Regions from separate parts of the Candidatus Thiodiazotropha sp. LNASS1 genome, predicted to be linked through region 3. Evidence: predicted binding sites of a transcription regulator. Region 3 holds the regulator's gene; each other region holds the start of a gene.
The links. Region 3 encodes sigma-54, which starts transcription at its own class of promoters, with help from an activator protein. Its sites were predicted from a motif close to TGGCANGNTNCNTGCTT; they were not measured.
Positions count from the first base shown of each region.

Region 1: the regulator sigma-54 is predicted to act here: its motif matches at 1,926-1,942, upstream of AB8516_RS07630 (PEP-CTERM sorting domain-containing protein).
Region 2: the regulator sigma-54 is predicted to act here: its motif matches at 2,088-2,104, upstream of flgA (flagellar basal body P-ring formation chaperone FlgA).
Region 4: the regulator sigma-54 is predicted to act here: its motif matches at 2,055-2,071, upstream of AB8516_RS03805 (ANTAR domain-containing response regulator).

Region 1 is NZ_OZ156465.1:1,756,361-1,760,574, forward strand. It holds gene AB8516_RS07620 (EAL domain-containing protein) at 1-643, opposite strand, end outside; gene AB8516_RS07625 (toll/interleukin-1 receptor domain-containing protein) at 941-1,729, shown strand; gene AB8516_RS07630 (PEP-CTERM sorting domain-containing protein) at 2,025-3,236, shown strand; gene iscX (Fe-S cluster assembly protein IscX) at 3,369-3,563, opposite strand; gene fdx (ISC system 2Fe-2S type ferredoxin) at 3,585-3,923, opposite strand; gene hscA (Fe-S protein assembly chaperone HscA) at 3,932-4,214, opposite strand, start outside.
Region 2 is NZ_OZ156465.1:1,957,395-1,961,608, reverse strand. It holds gene AB8516_RS08560 (TIGR04282 family arsenosugar biosynthesis glycosyltransferase) at 1-307, shown strand, start outside; gene AB8516_RS08555 (flagella synthesis protein FlgN) at 403-888, opposite strand; gene flgM (flagellar biosynthesis anti-sigma factor FlgM) at 894-1,205, opposite strand; gene flgA (flagellar basal body P-ring formation chaperone FlgA) at 1,342-2,055, opposite strand; gene AB8516_RS08540 (chemotaxis protein CheV) at 2,355-3,272, shown strand; gene AB8516_RS08535 (protein-glutamate O-methyltransferase CheR) at 3,311-4,144, shown strand.
Region 3 is NZ_OZ156465.1:3,250,713-3,254,926, reverse strand. It holds gene ptsN (PTS IIA-like nitrogen regulatory protein PtsN) at 1-364, opposite strand, end outside; gene raiA (ribosome hibernation-promoting factor, HPF/YfiA family) at 394-714, opposite strand; gene AB8516_RS14305 (RNA polymerase factor sigma-54) at 886-2,373, opposite strand; gene lptB (LPS export ABC transporter ATP-binding protein) at 2,569-3,294, opposite strand; gene lptA (lipopolysaccharide transport periplasmic protein LptA) at 3,291-3,785, opposite strand; gene lptC (LPS export ABC transporter periplasmic protein LptC) at 3,787-4,214, opposite strand, start outside.
Region 4 is NZ_OZ156465.1:868,012-872,225, forward strand. It holds gene AB8516_RS03795 (M28 family peptidase) at 1-674, shown strand, start outside; gene AB8516_RS03800 (IS30 family transposase) at 744-1,712, opposite strand; gene AB8516_RS03805 (ANTAR domain-containing response regulator) at 2,106-2,696, shown strand; gene AB8516_RS03810 (CmpA/NrtA family ABC transporter substrate-binding protein) at 3,026-4,214, shown strand, end outside.

The sequences.
Region 1 (4,214 bases), 1.5 Mb from region 3:
CATTCGAGGCGAAGTATTCTTTCATCGGAACGGATATACCTACACCCCCTCGTATATCCCCCACCTGATACCCCTGATTATGGTGGCATTTTAGACAACCCGCCTGTGCCTCCATGGGACGTATCAAGCGCAGGTAGGGCTCGCCGTTGATATCGGTGAGCTCGAACTGTTCCTTCTCTCCGCGCTCGAAAGATTCCAGGGCCGCCCGCTCCCACTCGTCCGGCGCATTTTCCGGATTGAGAGGCTTGATGCTGGTGATTCTCCCTTTGACCCCATAGAGTTCAGCATAATCCTCCATCATCTGGCGCAGCATATAAGCGGGATTCAGTAACGTCAGCTGGCGGCCGGAGGGGGTTACCAGATCACGCTCAGGGATGTGGTCCAGGAGGGGGCTGGGTTGCGTACGCTCAGTCACAGGCACGTAGACCCCTCCATGGGTGGTTGCCCAGACACGAAAGGCCTGGTCCTTGTTGAAGTTGTCGATCGCCTCCTGACGAGCCAGCTCCAACATCTCGGCATCCTCATTGCTCATCGCCCATAGGAGCAGAAACAGTACCAGTAGTGTCCAACCGAAAAAGGCCACCCATAGCTGAATCCGCAACCTGGCTTCATCGCTTTGGACGAGAGGGATCGATTGATTCATGGACTTCCTAATCCACCTTGGGTTATTTCAATAATGATCCTGGATAAACACTGACTTTATCGGCAGATATTCAGTAAAACTTAACGTGAACAGAACATGTCCACTTAGTCACAGAGGGAAATCAGACAACTCTGTGCACCCAACCGATTCGGCCACACGGGATCGAATATGAAACCATGGGTTATCTGGTGCTAGGTGTCTGTTTTAATGCTATTTAATGATCTGTGGATATAGACCTTCGCTAGCGTTACTCTGTGTCATATCGACTCGGTTCGCTACGCTCAACGGCTTAATGACATGGCAGGCATTTTTATCAGTTATCGACGGGACGACAGCCAGGGGTTTGCCGGCCGGCTGGCGGACGACCTGACCGAGATATTGGGCTCCGACCTGGTATTTCGCGATGTGGAGATCCCGGTCGGCCACGATTTCAGCTTAATCCTGAACCGTGCAATTGCTGCCTGTGATGTGTTGCTGGTGGTGATCGGCAGGGACTGGCAGACCACATCCCACAACGGTGCCAGGTCGCGGCTGTTTGAGCCGACCGATTGGGTACGGGCAGAGATCAAGGCGGCATTTGAACAAGGTAAACGCATCATCCCGATCCTGGTCGGGGGTGCCAAAATGAGCACCGCGACGGAACTGCCAGCGGATATCTCTCAACTATCGAAAATCCAGGCCTTTGAAATGAGCGACCGTCGTTGGGATGAGGATATCGAAAATCTGGTGCAGTTGCTGCAAAGGGAAGTACCCGAACTGGCCAGTTCAGTGTCCTCACGCCATGGGCCGGCCGATTCACCTGCGCAGGTGTTGCGTGAACTTGGTCACCGGGTTCTAGATGAAGTCAGACAACAGAGAACACCCCAGGCCACATCAAGGCGTACTGCTCATAGGCGGTGGCTGCGACCTGTCATGGCAATTGGCGGATTCCTGAGAAAACTGGCCACTACGGTTTTCGTCATAGCCATGGTCTATATAGGTTTCCGATTATTCGGTGATGCCGCGGTATTGGAACAACTCGATCGCTTAGAAGCCCGTTTGCTAGTCGGCTGGGATAGACTGCTTGGCTATCTCAACATTCAATGATTCCAATCCTCAACAAGCTTAGCAGGGTAAACCCGGTAGTTTCGATGCGAGGCCCTGATTAGTTGATGTTTGAATTGCAGTCAACGCACCACTTCACAAAAAATGTAACCCGATATGTCGGGTTATTTTACATTCAAAAGACCAACTATTTTCATCGACCTTTATAAGCCACTGATACGTAGTTAATACTAAAAAATGGCATATTTATTGTATGAATTAAATGATTATAAAAATGAGTAGTACATCGAATTAACACCGCGGATTAGAGTCCGACAACCGATAAGGAGCAGTTTTGATGCAATTTAAATGGATGGCTGTAGCCCTTCTTGGCGCAATAACAACACACTCTCATGCGACGCTAATTTTCAACGACGGTAATACCCACCAAATCAGTGGCCCAATCTTCGAAGATGTACGCTTGGAGAATGGCTCTGACCTTGACATCATCCATGGCGGTTCCATTCATACGCCAGCCGACCAGCCCGCAATTTTTATCGGCATCGGGGCCGCTTCGACGATCACATTATCCGGGGATGCCACGGTGACAGGCGGGATCGACTATGAGGTTTGGGGCAGCGATGAGGATGCCGTCATCGCCAACGACAATGCACAGATTGTTGGCCAGGGTGAAAAGTTCAGCGGGCATGGCCGGGGTGCGGTGTCGGGCTCAAGAAGAGTAGAGGTAAACGGCAATGCCAGGCTCGAAGGTGCCGACAACGGTACCCAAGGCGGTCATGCCATCGACAACACCTCTTCCGGTGCGCAACTCGCTTCCATTCACGGTGGCGAAGTGATCGGTGGAGTAGGCGGACAAACCGGCGGCAACGGTATCGACGGCTGGATTGAAACCATCGGCTTGGATATGTCTGACGGGATTGTGCGGGGAGGCGACGGTGGCAGTCAGGGAGGTCACGGAATCACTACCTTCGGCACAATCTCCGGCACGATTTCAGGGGGCATGATCAGCGGCGGCAACGGAGCCAGTGGTGGAAATGCGATTCAATCACAAGATGGCACAGACCTCGATATTTCAGGTGGCATATTTCAGGGTGGTAACGGGGGTCTCTACGGCGGCGATGCCATAAACAGCATTGGCTTTCACAGTTCAACCATCTCCGGTGGATACTTCGATGCCGGCGCCGGAGTTCTGGATGACGGCTGGTTATTGCATCTCTCCGGCATTGGACATTGGGGCATTGCCGGCGGCTTGTTTGGTTATAACAATATCGGTAATGGTTTCGGCATATTCAATAATGCGACTGTCGATATTCACGGTTGGGACCTTCAACTAACCGACAATTTATTGACCGGTTACCTCTTGGACGGCAGCTGGATTGAGACACCCGTATCACTGGCGTACAACGAATTTGCACCGCTAGGTAATTTGAATATCTTTAACCATCAGAACGTCAGGGTTCCGGAACCCGGGAGCCTTATGCTGTTGGCGATCGGATTGGCGGGAATTTGGGGTACCAAGCGAAAAAAGAGTGTCAGCGCCAGCCTCTGATAAGAACTATTGACACCGCTCCGATGAATTCAATTTGGTGTTGATGACAAAACCAGTCAAGAACAGCCTGGATGTTGAACGTGTGTAGTGATGAGAAAGGTGAACCGATAATGATAAGGCGGTTCTATACTTTCACTCCCGTTCTTCTATCCAGGCAGCCTGTATCGCTTCCAGGACCCTTTCTCCGGAATGGTGGGGATCGTCATCAAAATCGTCGAGGGCAACGACCCAATCACGTAAATCGACGAAATTGAGAAAACGCGGATCAGCATCGGGGTGCTTCTCATCCAGCGCTATGGCGATGTCCAGACTTTCGGTCCACTTCAAACCCATTGCTGCCTCCTCTCGTCAATGATGCTCAGCAACCATATTGATGGTGTATTTTGGGATTTCAATCACCAGATCCTCATCACCAACCACCGCCTGACAACTGAGACGTGATTCAGGTTCCAGCCCCCAGGCCTTATCGAGCATATCTTCCTCTGTCTCTTCCGCCTCTTCAAGGGAATCGAAGCCCTCGCGAATGATGACGTGGCAAGTGGTGCAGGCGCAGGATTTCTCACAGGCATGTTCGATCTCTATGCCGTTCTGTAGGGCTGCATCACAAATCGTGGTACCGGGCTCAGCTTCGATAACCATGCCTTCAGGGCAGATCTCTTCATGAGGTAAAAATATAATACGTGTCATACCGCCGCCTATTCGAATTCATCCACCTTGTGCCCTGACATGGCCTGTTTAATACTCTGATTCATCCGTCGTTCAACATAGAATCCACAGACACTTTCGAGCTGCTCAATGGCCCCTTTAATCACCTTTTGATCATCGGCCCGGGCAACCGATTTCAATGCACCGAGCGCTTGCTCCACCTGCTGACGCTCATCAGAATCGAGTAAACGATCGCCGTCCTCGGTCAAAGCCGCCTCCAGCGCCTCAATCACCCTATCCGCCTCCACCTGCTGCTCGCGCAGGCTGCGCAGT
Region 2 (4,214 bases), 1.3 Mb from region 3:
CGGTGTTGACTGCCCTGCCTTGACTGCTCGCCATATACACCAGACTTTTCTCTGGTTGGACAATGGCGAAGATGCAGTGTTGGGACCTGCAGAGGATGGAGGTTACGTCCTGCTGGGTCTGAATAACTATCATAAGGATCTTTTCCAGGGACACCATTGGGGAGGTGGGGATGTGGCGGCATCGACCAGGGCGGCCCTCGCTGGTCTGGGATGGCATTGGCGTGAGTTGCCGCAACTCTGGGATCTGGATCGACCGCAGGATCTTGAACGTTTACAGCTAGGGTATCCGGAAATATGCCGAAGTTAAGGAAACGCTGCTGATTGCCTGGATGGTATTAGGGACGATTGGATGAGTGTTAACAGGCCCTAAATGTTGGCTTCCGATGATGGCTTGAGGCAGGCTCATGCCTTTCCCAATGATTTCGAGGTGGAGTTGGGTTTCGATTCGCCTGAGGGGCCGTAGGTTTTATCCCGCTGACTGATGCCCTTGAGGATATCCAGCGTTTGCGAGACATGACGTTGATTGAGTTGAACCGCACCACCATTGGTTTCGTTCTGTTTATGACATGCTTCCAGCAGGGTGATTAATCGATGCCAGGTCTCGGATGTTGATTCAAGGTTACTGCATTGCTGGATATAGGTCTCAGTTCCTTGCCTATCAGTACCGTATCCCTGTTGCTCCAGGAACCGGTTATGGGTCGCTACAGCGGCCTCGACCTGCTTCAGCTGCTCTCTTTTCTCTGTAATTAACCCCTGCAAGGCTTGAGGCGATCCCTTTTGCAGTAAGGTGTATTCTGTGCGCAGCAAATCAAGCAGTCGTTGTGACTGCTCGATTTCGTTATGCAGAATTTCGATGAAGGCACTGCAGGCTTCTGATGGATTGTTCATGGCAGTCAGGGTAGTGTCAGTTCCATCGCCAGCATCTTATCGGCTGCGGTTTGCGGATCGATGGTGAAACTGCCGGTGGCAAGCGCTTTCTGAACTGCCTCGACCTTTTGCGCATCGACGATAGGCATCTGTGCAATCCGTGCCTCCAATTCCAATAGCTTACCGGCGGAGCCGGTCATGTCAAAACGGTCTTTGCGGGTGGAGGTTGTCGATGTTGCAGAACGTTTGCCGCCCGGCAAACCGGACCGTGTCACCAGACCGCTGTCTCCCGTACCCTTCAGATTACTGCTAGAGAGACTATTGATTTCAACGGCCATGACTCATCCTCTGTTACCTTTGTTACCTACTTTAGAATATCGACATCCGGCACTGTTACTTTAGTGTTGACAGGCCCGAGTTGCTAAGCCCCTGTCTGACGATTTAGGTTCCCTGATATGCAACCCTGATCAGCAGTCAGTTTACCTTCACCAATCCTTCCGAAATCACTCTTGCCTGCAGCTTTTTCTTTGATTTTACGTTGACTACGGGTATCAGGTCGCCCGGATTGCCGTTTTTCATTGCCTTACCCTGCATGCGCACTTCGATGCCGCCTGCGGCTGCCAGAATGGTGACCTGCTCGCCTCTGCTTACGGTCTTTTGGACTACCAGTGAGGTAGGTGTAACGACCTTGTCCCTGCGGAGTGCGCGCTTCAATGTTCGGCCCAAAACCTGGTCGACCGACTCATAATAACCCCTCAATAAATGTGTAGTATCCGAGATTTCCAGTTTCACGTCGGCTGTTGTGATGGCCTGGCCCCTTGCAAGGTCCCGTTTCGCGATTACCACCGGCAGTTCAAGACCGACCTTGGCGGAGACGTAGAGTGACCAGGGCGCCGGGCTTTCACACCGTACACCTACCGAGGTACGCCCCATTTTGCTGCCACCGGGCGGACTGAATGTCTTCAATGGGGTATCGCACTGCCGCAATTTAAGGCGATGGTCCAGCGGTGTGATGACTATTTTTGCATCTTTGTTCTGATTTGCGACTGTCTGCAGCAGATAGTCCTTGACCGCGGCAACGATTGAGTGATGGGATTGATGGCGCCCACTCTCCCCATGACTGATCGCAGCTGCCGAACACAGGAGAAGCCCCAAAACCGCCTTAAATGTCACATTTCCATGCATCATGATAATAGTCTCTCGATTGACTGTTTAAATACATGCAATCGCCATGCCGTGAATTTAACAGGTGGGGGATGTGCCTTGGTCGAATATCGCCTGGATGACGCCAAGCAAATTAAATCAGGTGGTTAGTTGGCTTTTTCACTGCGGATTATGGCCCGGGAGGTGTCTGCGATTTGCTGTGGATGGGATTTAATTTCTCCAGCCACATAAAGACTTAGGTTGACTGGACAATACTAAAGGTCGCTCTGTTCAAGCCGCCATACTCATTATGATGGGTTTCTCAATGTGTGGGGTTTTATACCATGGCTGGCGTCTTGGACAGTGTCGATCAACGAACCAAACTAGCCGGACAGAACCGACTGGAATTGCTGCTCTTTCACCTGCAGGGGCGTCAGATCTTTGGCATCAATGTGTTCAAGGTGAAAGAAGTCGTGCAGTGCCCGAAGCTGACGGAACTGCCCGGTTCTAATCCGGTCATTCGCGGTGTGGCCTCACTCAGGGGCAATAATATACCTGTGATGGATCTGAGTAATGCCATAGGCGGTCCCAGGATGGACAATGTGACGGACTATTTCATCATCATCACCGAATATAACCGTCGACAACTCGCCTTTCTCGTGGCTAGCGTCGAGCGCATCGTCAATACTCACTGGGAGGATATCCTACCGCCTCCGAAGGGCCTGGGACGCAGCAGCTACATGACCGCGGTAACGAATATCGATGATCAGTTGGTTGAGATCATTGATGTGGAGAAAATTCTCAGTGAAGTTTTGGGTATCGATGAGGAATTGAAGCAACCAGTGGAGGAGACAGGGGCCGACTTGAGTAAGTTAAAGATACTGGTTGTTGATGATTCGATGGTGGCGCGCAATCAGATCAAAAAAGTTTTGAATGAAATGGGCATAGAGGTCGTGCAGGCGAAAGATGGCAGCGAGGCGCTGAATTTGTTGCTGGAGTGGTCTGAAGTGGGAGACCTGAATGACTGGTTGGCAATGGTGATCTCCGATATTGAAATGCCGAAAATGGATGGCTACTCTCTTGTGACGGCGATACGGGAAAATCCTAAACTGTCTGATCTGTATGTCATTCTGCACTCTTCTTTGAGCGGGGTATTCAATGAAACCATGGTGCGAAAAGTGGGTGCCGACCATTTTCTCGCTAAATTCATGCCGGATGAACTGGTCGGCCGGGTGACCGAGCGTCTCAAAAGCTTGGTTTAACACTATATCTGATAATTTAATAAGAACATTTAATAAAAATGTACCATCGGTCAGCCACGATATCGCCGGCGGATTATGAGGCGTTCAAGTCATTTCTGCAGCAGGCATGTGGAATATTGCTGGGTAGTGGGAAGGAGTATCTGGTCGCCAGCCGACTGAATAATATTATAAAGGAGGCGCAGGTCGATTCCCTGGGCGCCTTGCTTGATTTGATTCGGTCACCTGCCCATTCACGCCTGAAGGTGAAGGTGATCGATGCCATGACCACCAATGAAACCTTCTGGTTTAGGGATATCGGCCACTATATCCTCTTGAAAGAGACCATCCTGCCCGACCTGAACCTGAAACGAGGGGGCTCGATTCGTATATGGTCGGCCGCCTGTTCGAGCGGTCAGGAGCCTTACAACATCAGTATGATCGCAGAAGAGTATCAAGGCCTTAAACCCTCGGCCAAGCCGGTGCAGATTACCGCTACGGATATCTCGAGCAAGATGTTGGATGAGGCGCGTTCAGGCCTCTATTGCGGTCTGGCTGTTGAAAGAGGCCTTACTCCGGAGCAGAAAAAGAGATTCTTCCTGGCAAAGGAGCGTTGCCTTGAAGTAAAGCCTGAGATCAAACGCCGTGTCAGCTTCAGCTCGCTTAACCTGGCGGGCAGTTATCACGGTCTTGGGAAATTCGATGTGATTTTTTGCCGCAACGTACTCATCTACTTCTCCAATGAACTAAAGCGGGATATCGTCGATAGGATGGCTAACACGCTGAATCCAGGGGGTTACCTGTTTCTGGGGTCCACTGAGTCGATCAACCAGCTGACGACTCGTTTTGAGATGAAGGTGGGACATGGCGGTATCTCATATCGCTTGAAATCCTAAACGGCAATGCTTGCCGTATTGCGGCACCCGCTTGCCGCATTCCTGTTTTGATTAACCGGTTTTCGCCTGC
Region 3 (4,214 bases):
GCGCCAGTTTGGCCAACAATTGCAGATGCTCATCGGTCGCCTCTTCCGGCACCAACATGGCGAAGGCAAGATCAACCGGTTGATTGTCGATGGCATCGAAATCGATTCCCTCCGGCAGTTGGACAAACGCCGCGAGAGCCTCGGTGATATGCGGCATGCGGGCATGGGGAAGTGCTATACCCTTGCCCAAACCGGTACTGCCCAGCCTTTCACGCTCAAGGAGCGCATCAAAAACCATATCTTGATTGAGATCTGGAACAGCCTCGGCCAGTCGCTGACCGAGCTGTTCCAATACGCGCTTCTTGCTGGCCGCCTCCACATTGCAACCGATCCGTTCTTCCACAAGATAACCGTTTGGAAACATGGAAACCTCGCCAGTTCAATCAGCCCGTATTATTCAGACGCATATTTTACGCCGCTTCCGGCGCGATGACTTTTCATTTTCTCCTTGTGCTTCAGCACCTGTCTATCCAACCTGTCCGTGAGCAGATCTATAGCTGCATACATGTCTTCCTGTACAGAATCCGCATAAACACTCGCACCGTTCACTTGCATTGTGGCTTCTGCCTTCTGCCTCATTTTTTCCACACTCAGGATAACGTGAACATTTATCACATTATCGAAATGGCGCTCCAGGCGCTCAAATTTACTATCCACATAGCTTTTCAAGGCATTGGTTACATCCACATGATGACCGGTCACGCTAATTTGCATAATTTTCTCCTATCTTAGATGAGGTTACCCATCACCCTGCCTGACATGACTAAATGGCGACAAGCCACATTTACAGTATATGCTGTTTGGCAATCCTCATAAGCCTTGTGCCTGGTTGCATCCGCAAAGGGATTACTGTCAACAGCCGGTGATCAGTCGCGCATTCAACTCCTATATCAGACGTTTACGTTCGTTCGACGGTGGAATACCCATCGACTCACGGTACTTTGCCACTGTCCGACGGGCAACTTCGATACCCTGATCGGACAAGAGGGCGGCAATCTTATTGTCACTGAGAGGCTTGTTGGGAATCTCAGCGGCAATCATTTTTTTTATCAGCGCACGAATTGCAGTAGACGAGCACTCACCTCCCGCACTGGTGCTGACATGGCTGGAAAAGAAATACTTGAACTCCAGCGTACCCCTGGGTGTATGCATATATTTCTGTGTCGTCACACGGGATATCGTCGATTCATGCATCTCCAGCGCCTCGGCGATATCCCTCAATACCAGAGGTTTCATCGCCTCCTCTCCATGCTCAAAGAACCCCCGTTGATACTCTACGATTTTACTCGCCACGCGTAAAATAGTTTCGTTTCTGCTCATCAGGCTCTTAATGAACCACCGGGCCTCCTGCAGATGGTTCTTCAAAAAAGTATTGTCTTTACTCTGGTCCGCGCGTCTGATCAGATTGGCATAGCCGGTGTTTACCCGCAGTTTCGGGGTCACCTCGCCATTCAGTTCAACCACCCATCGGCCGTTGCGCTTACTCACGAACACATCAGGTATGACATATTCAGGTTCGCTGCTCGCAATGAGTGTACCCGGATGGGGATTGAGCGTACGAATCAGCTGCATCACTGCCGCCAGCTCGTCCTGATCGATCTTCATCCTACGCATGATCTGGTTCTGGTCCTGCGCGGTCAGGAGGCTGAAATGGTCCTTGCAAAGCCTGATTGCCGACTGTAGATAGGGGGTCGATTCGGACAGTTGATTCAACTGGATAAGCAGGCAGTCCTGAGGACCCTGGGCGCCGACACCGGGTGGATCGAATGCCTGTATTCGATGCAACACCGCTTTGACATCGTCAATGGTGGCCTCTTCATCGTTCAGCGACTGCAGCACCTCCTCCAGATCTCCGGTGAAATAACCATCCTCGTTGATGCTGTCGATGATGGTTGTGGCGACATAGATATCCTGCGGAGTGAAGGGAGTCAGATTCATCTGCCACAGCAGATGGTCTTGTAGCGTCGTGGCGCTACTGTTCTGTATCAAATAGTCGTGGTCATTACTCTCGCCACTGCCACCCGTCGTCGGCTGATAGCTGTCATAGACATCGCTCCATTCACTGTCGACCGGCAGTTCTTCAGTCACCTGAGACGCATCAGTCTGGATTTCACGTTCATTGTTGATGTCGTTACTGCTCGAACCCTCTGCCGCTGAATTTTCCGCCGCCCCGTTGTCAGCGCCCTCATTCTCCTGAGTGCTGTTTTGTTGACCGAACTCCTCCTCCACTTCGAGCATAGGATTGGTCTCGATCACCTCCTGAACCTCCTGACTGAGGTCGAGAGCAGACAGTTGCAGCAGGCGTATTGCCTGCTGCAACTGTGGTGTCATGGTGAGATGTTGTCCGAGTCGGAGCTGTAGCGCCTGCTTCATCGCAGATGATATCTTTGGACCTGGTATGTTATTTGTATGTCTTTAACTTCATTCTAGCTAAAAAAACTCACCGAGGAAAAAGATTTTCTCCCCGGAATCCCGCCAGAATGCTAAAACTTGTCACTGCAAGCTTCCAGGATCAATCCTGGAATCCATTAGAAATCAAGGGGATGCATTACCCCCACAAAACCATCTCTACATAGAAAAATCTTCGCCAAGATAGACACTTCTCACCTCATCATTCTGAAGAATCTCATTCGTGGAGCCCTCAGCCAGCACTTGACCGCTATTGATGATATAGGCCCGATCACAGATATCCAGTGTCTCTCTAACATTATGATCCGTAATCAGAACGCCTATCTGCAGGGCCTTGAGATGTTGAATGATCTTTTTGATATCGATGACAGCAATAGGGTCGACACCGGCGAAAGGCTCATCCAATAGAATAAAGCGCGGCTGGACGGAGAGGGCTCTGGCAATCTCCAGACGCCTGCGCTCACCCCCCGAGAGGCTCATTGCCAGATTGTCCCGCAAGTGATCGATACCGAATTCCCGCAACAGCTGGTCACACATTTCACGGCGCTTGCCGGCATCCAGAACCTCCACTGTCTCCAGAATCGCAAGAATGTTCTGCTCAACCGTAAGCCGTCGAAATACCGATGGCTCCTGCGCCAGATAGCCAATACCGCTGCGCGCTCGCATATGCATAGCCCGATCGGTCAGAACCTCCCCATTGAGAAGTATCTCGCCATGATCCACCGGGATCAGACCGACGATCATATAAAAACTGGTGGTCTTACCGGCCCCATTGGGCCCCAGTAACCCGACCACTTCACCGCTGTTCACGCTAAGTGAGACGCCGTCCACAACATTGCGCTTACCATACTGCTTTTGAAGCGCCTTGGCCTGTAGCTGACTCATGGCTGCTTGTTTGGCTCGATGACAACCTGCACGCGTTGCTTACCTTGCGCGCTTGTACCCGCCTTGACCATTGCCTTGGCGCGATTGTAGATAATCCGGTCGTTGCGAAAACGGTTGCCACCCTGCTCAAGCGATGCATCATCGATCAACAGCAATTCATCACGCTCCGCGTTGATCTCCACACGCCGGGCTTCGCCATGAACCTCCTCATCCCCTTTCTCCGTCAACTGACGAAAGCGAACGGGACTCCCTTCACTGATGACCTTCTCCGTTTTGCCCTGGCGACGATGGATCCACAGCCGATCGGCCCAAATCCTCAGACTGCCCTGGGTGATCTCGACACTTCCCTCATATAACACCACACCGGATGCCTCATCGACGGAAAGGCTGTCCGCTTCCAGATGCATGGGTTGATCCTTGTCACTTTCCAACGCATGCCCCGGCGCCCAAATGATCAGCAGCAACACCAGACAGGTCACAACGTATTTCATTCTATTGGAATTCATAATAGCCTCGCACCTCATGCAGCAGTTTGAGCCGTAGCGGTCCCTTCAGCCAGGCCTCCATACCTGTTGCGGTCATCCATTGGTCATCGCTCTCGATGCGTACCGGGCCATCGGTTGTAGCAAATGAATCTTCAAAGTGCAGCGTCAAATCCTGCGTGACAATATGCAACGGCGCAGTGTCCGCGCCGCTAGGACGATCGATAACCACACCCCCGGCAAGATGGAGACTCTCTTCACTGCGTCTGATCAGACCATCCTGCGCCCGCATCTGCAAAGGGGGGCTCTGTTGGTTGTAATGCCAGAGAACCGGTTGTTGCAGTTCGGTAATCCCGGTTTTTTCAAAATGCCTCATCCCCCGAGACTGCAATCGCTGTTTGAGTGCACCCTGTTCATCGTAGGTTTGCACAACCAACT
Region 4 (4,214 bases), 2.4 Mb from region 3:
ATATGTTGAGCGGCAAGGTCAGCGCCTATCTCAATATGGATATGATTGGTCACCTGCGGGAGAAACTCTATCTGCAAGGAACCGGCTCGAGCAATACCTGGTCCCGCGAGATAGAACGGAGGAATGTGCCGGTGGGCCTTGCCATTGCGACCAAAGCAGACCCCTACCTACCGACGGATTCGACTCCGTTCTATATGAAAGGCGTCCCAATACTGAATGCCTTTACAGGCGCTCATGAGGATTACTCGACCCCGAGGGATAAACCCGACCAGCTCAACTACGAAGGCATGCAAAGGGTTGCACAATTGATGACGGGTATCACCCGATCCCTGGCGCGATCAGAAACAGAACCCGACTATCTGGAAGTCACGCGAAAGGATAGCGGCCTATCACGAAAACACCTACGCGCCTATCTGGGCACCATACCCGCGTATGGCCAGGACGAAGCAATCAAAGGGGTCAAGCTGCAGGGTGCGGTGAAAAATGCACCGGCCGAAAAGGCAGGCATCCAAAACGGCGATATCCTGGTGGGACTTGCCGGTGTAAGGATTGAGACGATTCACGATTTCATGAATGCACTAGCCGGATTGAAGGCAGGCAAAGAGACAGAGATGACCGTGATAAGAGATGGGGAATCTGTAACGCTTCGTGTTGTACCCACCTCTAGAGAGTGACTCTGCAGACAATAAAGAATAGTACCTCAATCTTATAAATCGCGGTTTCAAGTAATAACTGCAATTCAATTACGCAACGAGCAAATCTTCTCGCTGCCCCATAAATAGTTCATTCGGTGACCTGTTGCCTCTTGTAGCTCTTGGTCTATTGTTGAGGCGGCTCATTACATGCTCAATTTGAGCATCAGTCACCTGGTTAAAGTCAGTACCCTTAGGAAAATACTGTCTGATCAATCCATTCGTATTTTCATTGATCCCACGCTCCCACGATGCATATGGGTGGGCAAAATAGATATCGGCTCCCAATCCTTCAGCGATAGTTTCATGCCTGGCAAATTCAAGGCCATTATCCAAAGTGATCGTTTTCAATCTATCCTTCAGGTGCTGCAAACCCTGAACGGCTGCTTCAGCCAGAAGATCTGCCCGCTTGCCAGTTAATCTCACAATCACGGTATACAGCGTTTTACGCTCAACCATAGTCAATAGCGCACTTCTGCGCCCCTTGCCAATGATGGTATCTCCCTCCCAATCACCAATACGAATCCCTCTGTCGACAACCATTGGGCGATCATCAATGCTGACCCGGCCCTTGATCTTTCCACGCCGATCATAGCTACCATAGCGCTTACGATATGGTTTTGAGGCAACTCTCAGGTGCGTGTACAAATTACCACCGCTTTCCTTATCAGCATAAATCAGCTGATACACTGTTTCATGATGCAATGAGATGCCTTTGTGTCTGGCCAGATAGCTCACGACTTGCTGTGGGCTTAATTCCTGACGAATCAATGACTCAATGGCACTTATGACATCACGGGTCACTTTGCGGGCCTTATAGGCCCCTTTGCGCCGTGCATCTGACAACCTTTGCGCTTGTTTTGGCCTGTATCCACGCAATCCTTGGTTGCGCCTCAGCTCACGACTGATGGTGGAGGGACTTCGCCCCACCAGACCTGCAATCTCTTTCTGCGAATGTCCGGCTTTCTTTAGCATGAAAATTTGATATCGTTCATTCTCGGTCAGCTGGTTGTAGCTCATAAGTGCTTCATCTCTTGGTCGGGAGAAGCGCTGACTCTACCAGCTGGCCTCTCTTCTACCAATTGCACTTATTATCCGAAACCGCCAATCATGAATATCCGATGTCTGAAAATAACATGAAAAAATAGTGAGATGAGAACATTTATTTCAGTGCGGGTGAGCTCACTACGCACCGCTCCGATCTAATAAAGTTAACATTGATCAAAACAGACCAAAGGTCTCTAGATGGCCGATAGCGGCAGTATTATAAATTACTGTGCTTAGGTTTTATGCAAGTTTAAAGTAGACACTTCTACTGAACATATCAAAGCCATCATTCTTCTCGCCAGGTATTTATCAACTTGGACCGATCTTTGCTTAGAATTCGGGTATTTTGTCATTTCCAAGCTACTCATGTCTGAAACCGAAAACCTGAAAATCCTGTTGGTTGATGAAAACCGGGGGCGTTCCGCCATCCTGGAAAGAGCCCTTGTAGACAATGGACAGCAGGTAATCGCCATCCTCGATAGTGGTGAAAATCTGAGTGCACAAGTGGCCGCATTGCAGCCAGATGTGATCATTATCGATCTTGAATCGCCCGACCGGGATATCCTGGAGCAGATGCACACTATTTCGCGTGACAATCCCAGACCCGTGGTGATGTTCTCCGACGATAACGACAATAACAGTATCACACAGGCCATAGTGGCCGGCGTAAGCGCCTACGTTGTGGATGGCCTGAATGACAAGCGCATCAAACCTTTGATGGATGTGGCCATTGCCCGTTTCCGTGAATACCAAGCCCTCAAAGATGAACTGACACTGGTTAAGAATACTCTGGAGGAACGCAAAATCATCGAACGGGCCAAAGGCATCATCATGAAACGCAAGGACTGTGACGAAGAAAGCGCCTATCAACTGCTGCGCAAAACAGCCATGGGCAGCAACCAACGAGTAGTGGACGTGGCACGCAACCTGATCTCATCCCTGGAACTGCTGGGCTGAATATTCGCCCTATTTTCACGCATAAGAGAATGCTAATGCTACAAAATGGGGCATGATCTACTTCCCACCCTCCGAGTAAATACGTACGACTTATCCGAACAACTCTATTCCGATCAACAATTTACTCTTTTCCTCTGTTTTCTGGCACGGTCACTGCAATAGTCAGGACAAGATCAATCAACCCGTCAACGACGACGGGATGGTTTCAAAGATTTAGTTTCATGCCAATGCCGGTATTGAAACAGAGGACAACGGCGTCCATCCGTACACCACGCGTAGGTGTATGGGTGTGACGCCTTTTTTATTTTTTACGCAGAGGAAAATAGACCATGAAGCAGATGAGCGAACACAAACACAGCCGCGGTCGCCGTTGTTTTCTGAAGAAGGGTTTACGGGCACTGGTCACGATCAGTGCAGTAGGCAGCATGATACTGAACTCCGGTTCCGCAATGGCATCGGTCGGCGAACCGGAAAAAGAGGATCTGAAGTTCGGCTTTATCAAATTGACAGACATGGCGCCACTAGCCATCGCCTATGAGAAAGGTTTCTTTGAAGATGAAGGCCTTTATATCACTCTGGAGGCACAGGCCAACTGGAAGGTGTTGCTGGATGGCGTGATCGATGGACAACTGGATGGTGCGCACATGCTTGCAGGCCAACCACTGGCCGCAACCATCGGCTTTGGCACTAAAGCCCACATTGTGACCCCCTACTCCATGGATTTGAACGGCAACGGCATCACCGTCTCCAACAAGATCTGGGAACAGATGAAACAGAATATTCCCAAGCAGTCGGACGGCAAGCCGGTTCATCCCATCACGGCTGATGCGCTCAAACCCATCGTGGACAAATTCAAGAACGAGGGTAAACCTTTTAAGATGGGCATGGTCTTTCCGGTCTCCACTCATAACTACGAGTTGCGTTACTGGTTGGCAGCCGGAGGCATAAACCCCGGTTACTATGCACCCCACAAGGGTGATATCAGCGGCACCCTGAAGGCCGACGCGCTGCTCAGCGTAACACCGCCTCCACAGATGCCCGCTACGCTCGAAGCCGGAACCATCTACGGTTACTGCGTGGGCGAACCATGGAATCAGCAGGCCGTATTCAAAGGTATCGGTGTACCGGTTATCACCGACTACGAAATCTGGAAGGATAACCCTGAAAAGGTATTCGGCCTGACCAGGGAATTCACGGAGAAATATCCGAATACCACTGTACGCATAGTGAAGGCTTTAATCCGTGCCGGTAAGTGGCTGGATGAAAACAACAATGCCAACCGTCCGGAGGCTGTGAAGATCCTTTCCCAGTCCAATTATGTGGGCGCAGATTACGATGTTATCGCCAACTCCATGACCGGAACTTTTGAATACGAGAAGGGAGACAAACGTGAAGTACCGGATTTCAATGTCTTCTTCCGGTACAACGCAACCTATCCCTACTATTCGGACGCAGTTTGGTATCTCACTCAAATGCGCCGCTGGGGCCAGATCTCCGATCACAAACCTGACAGCTGGT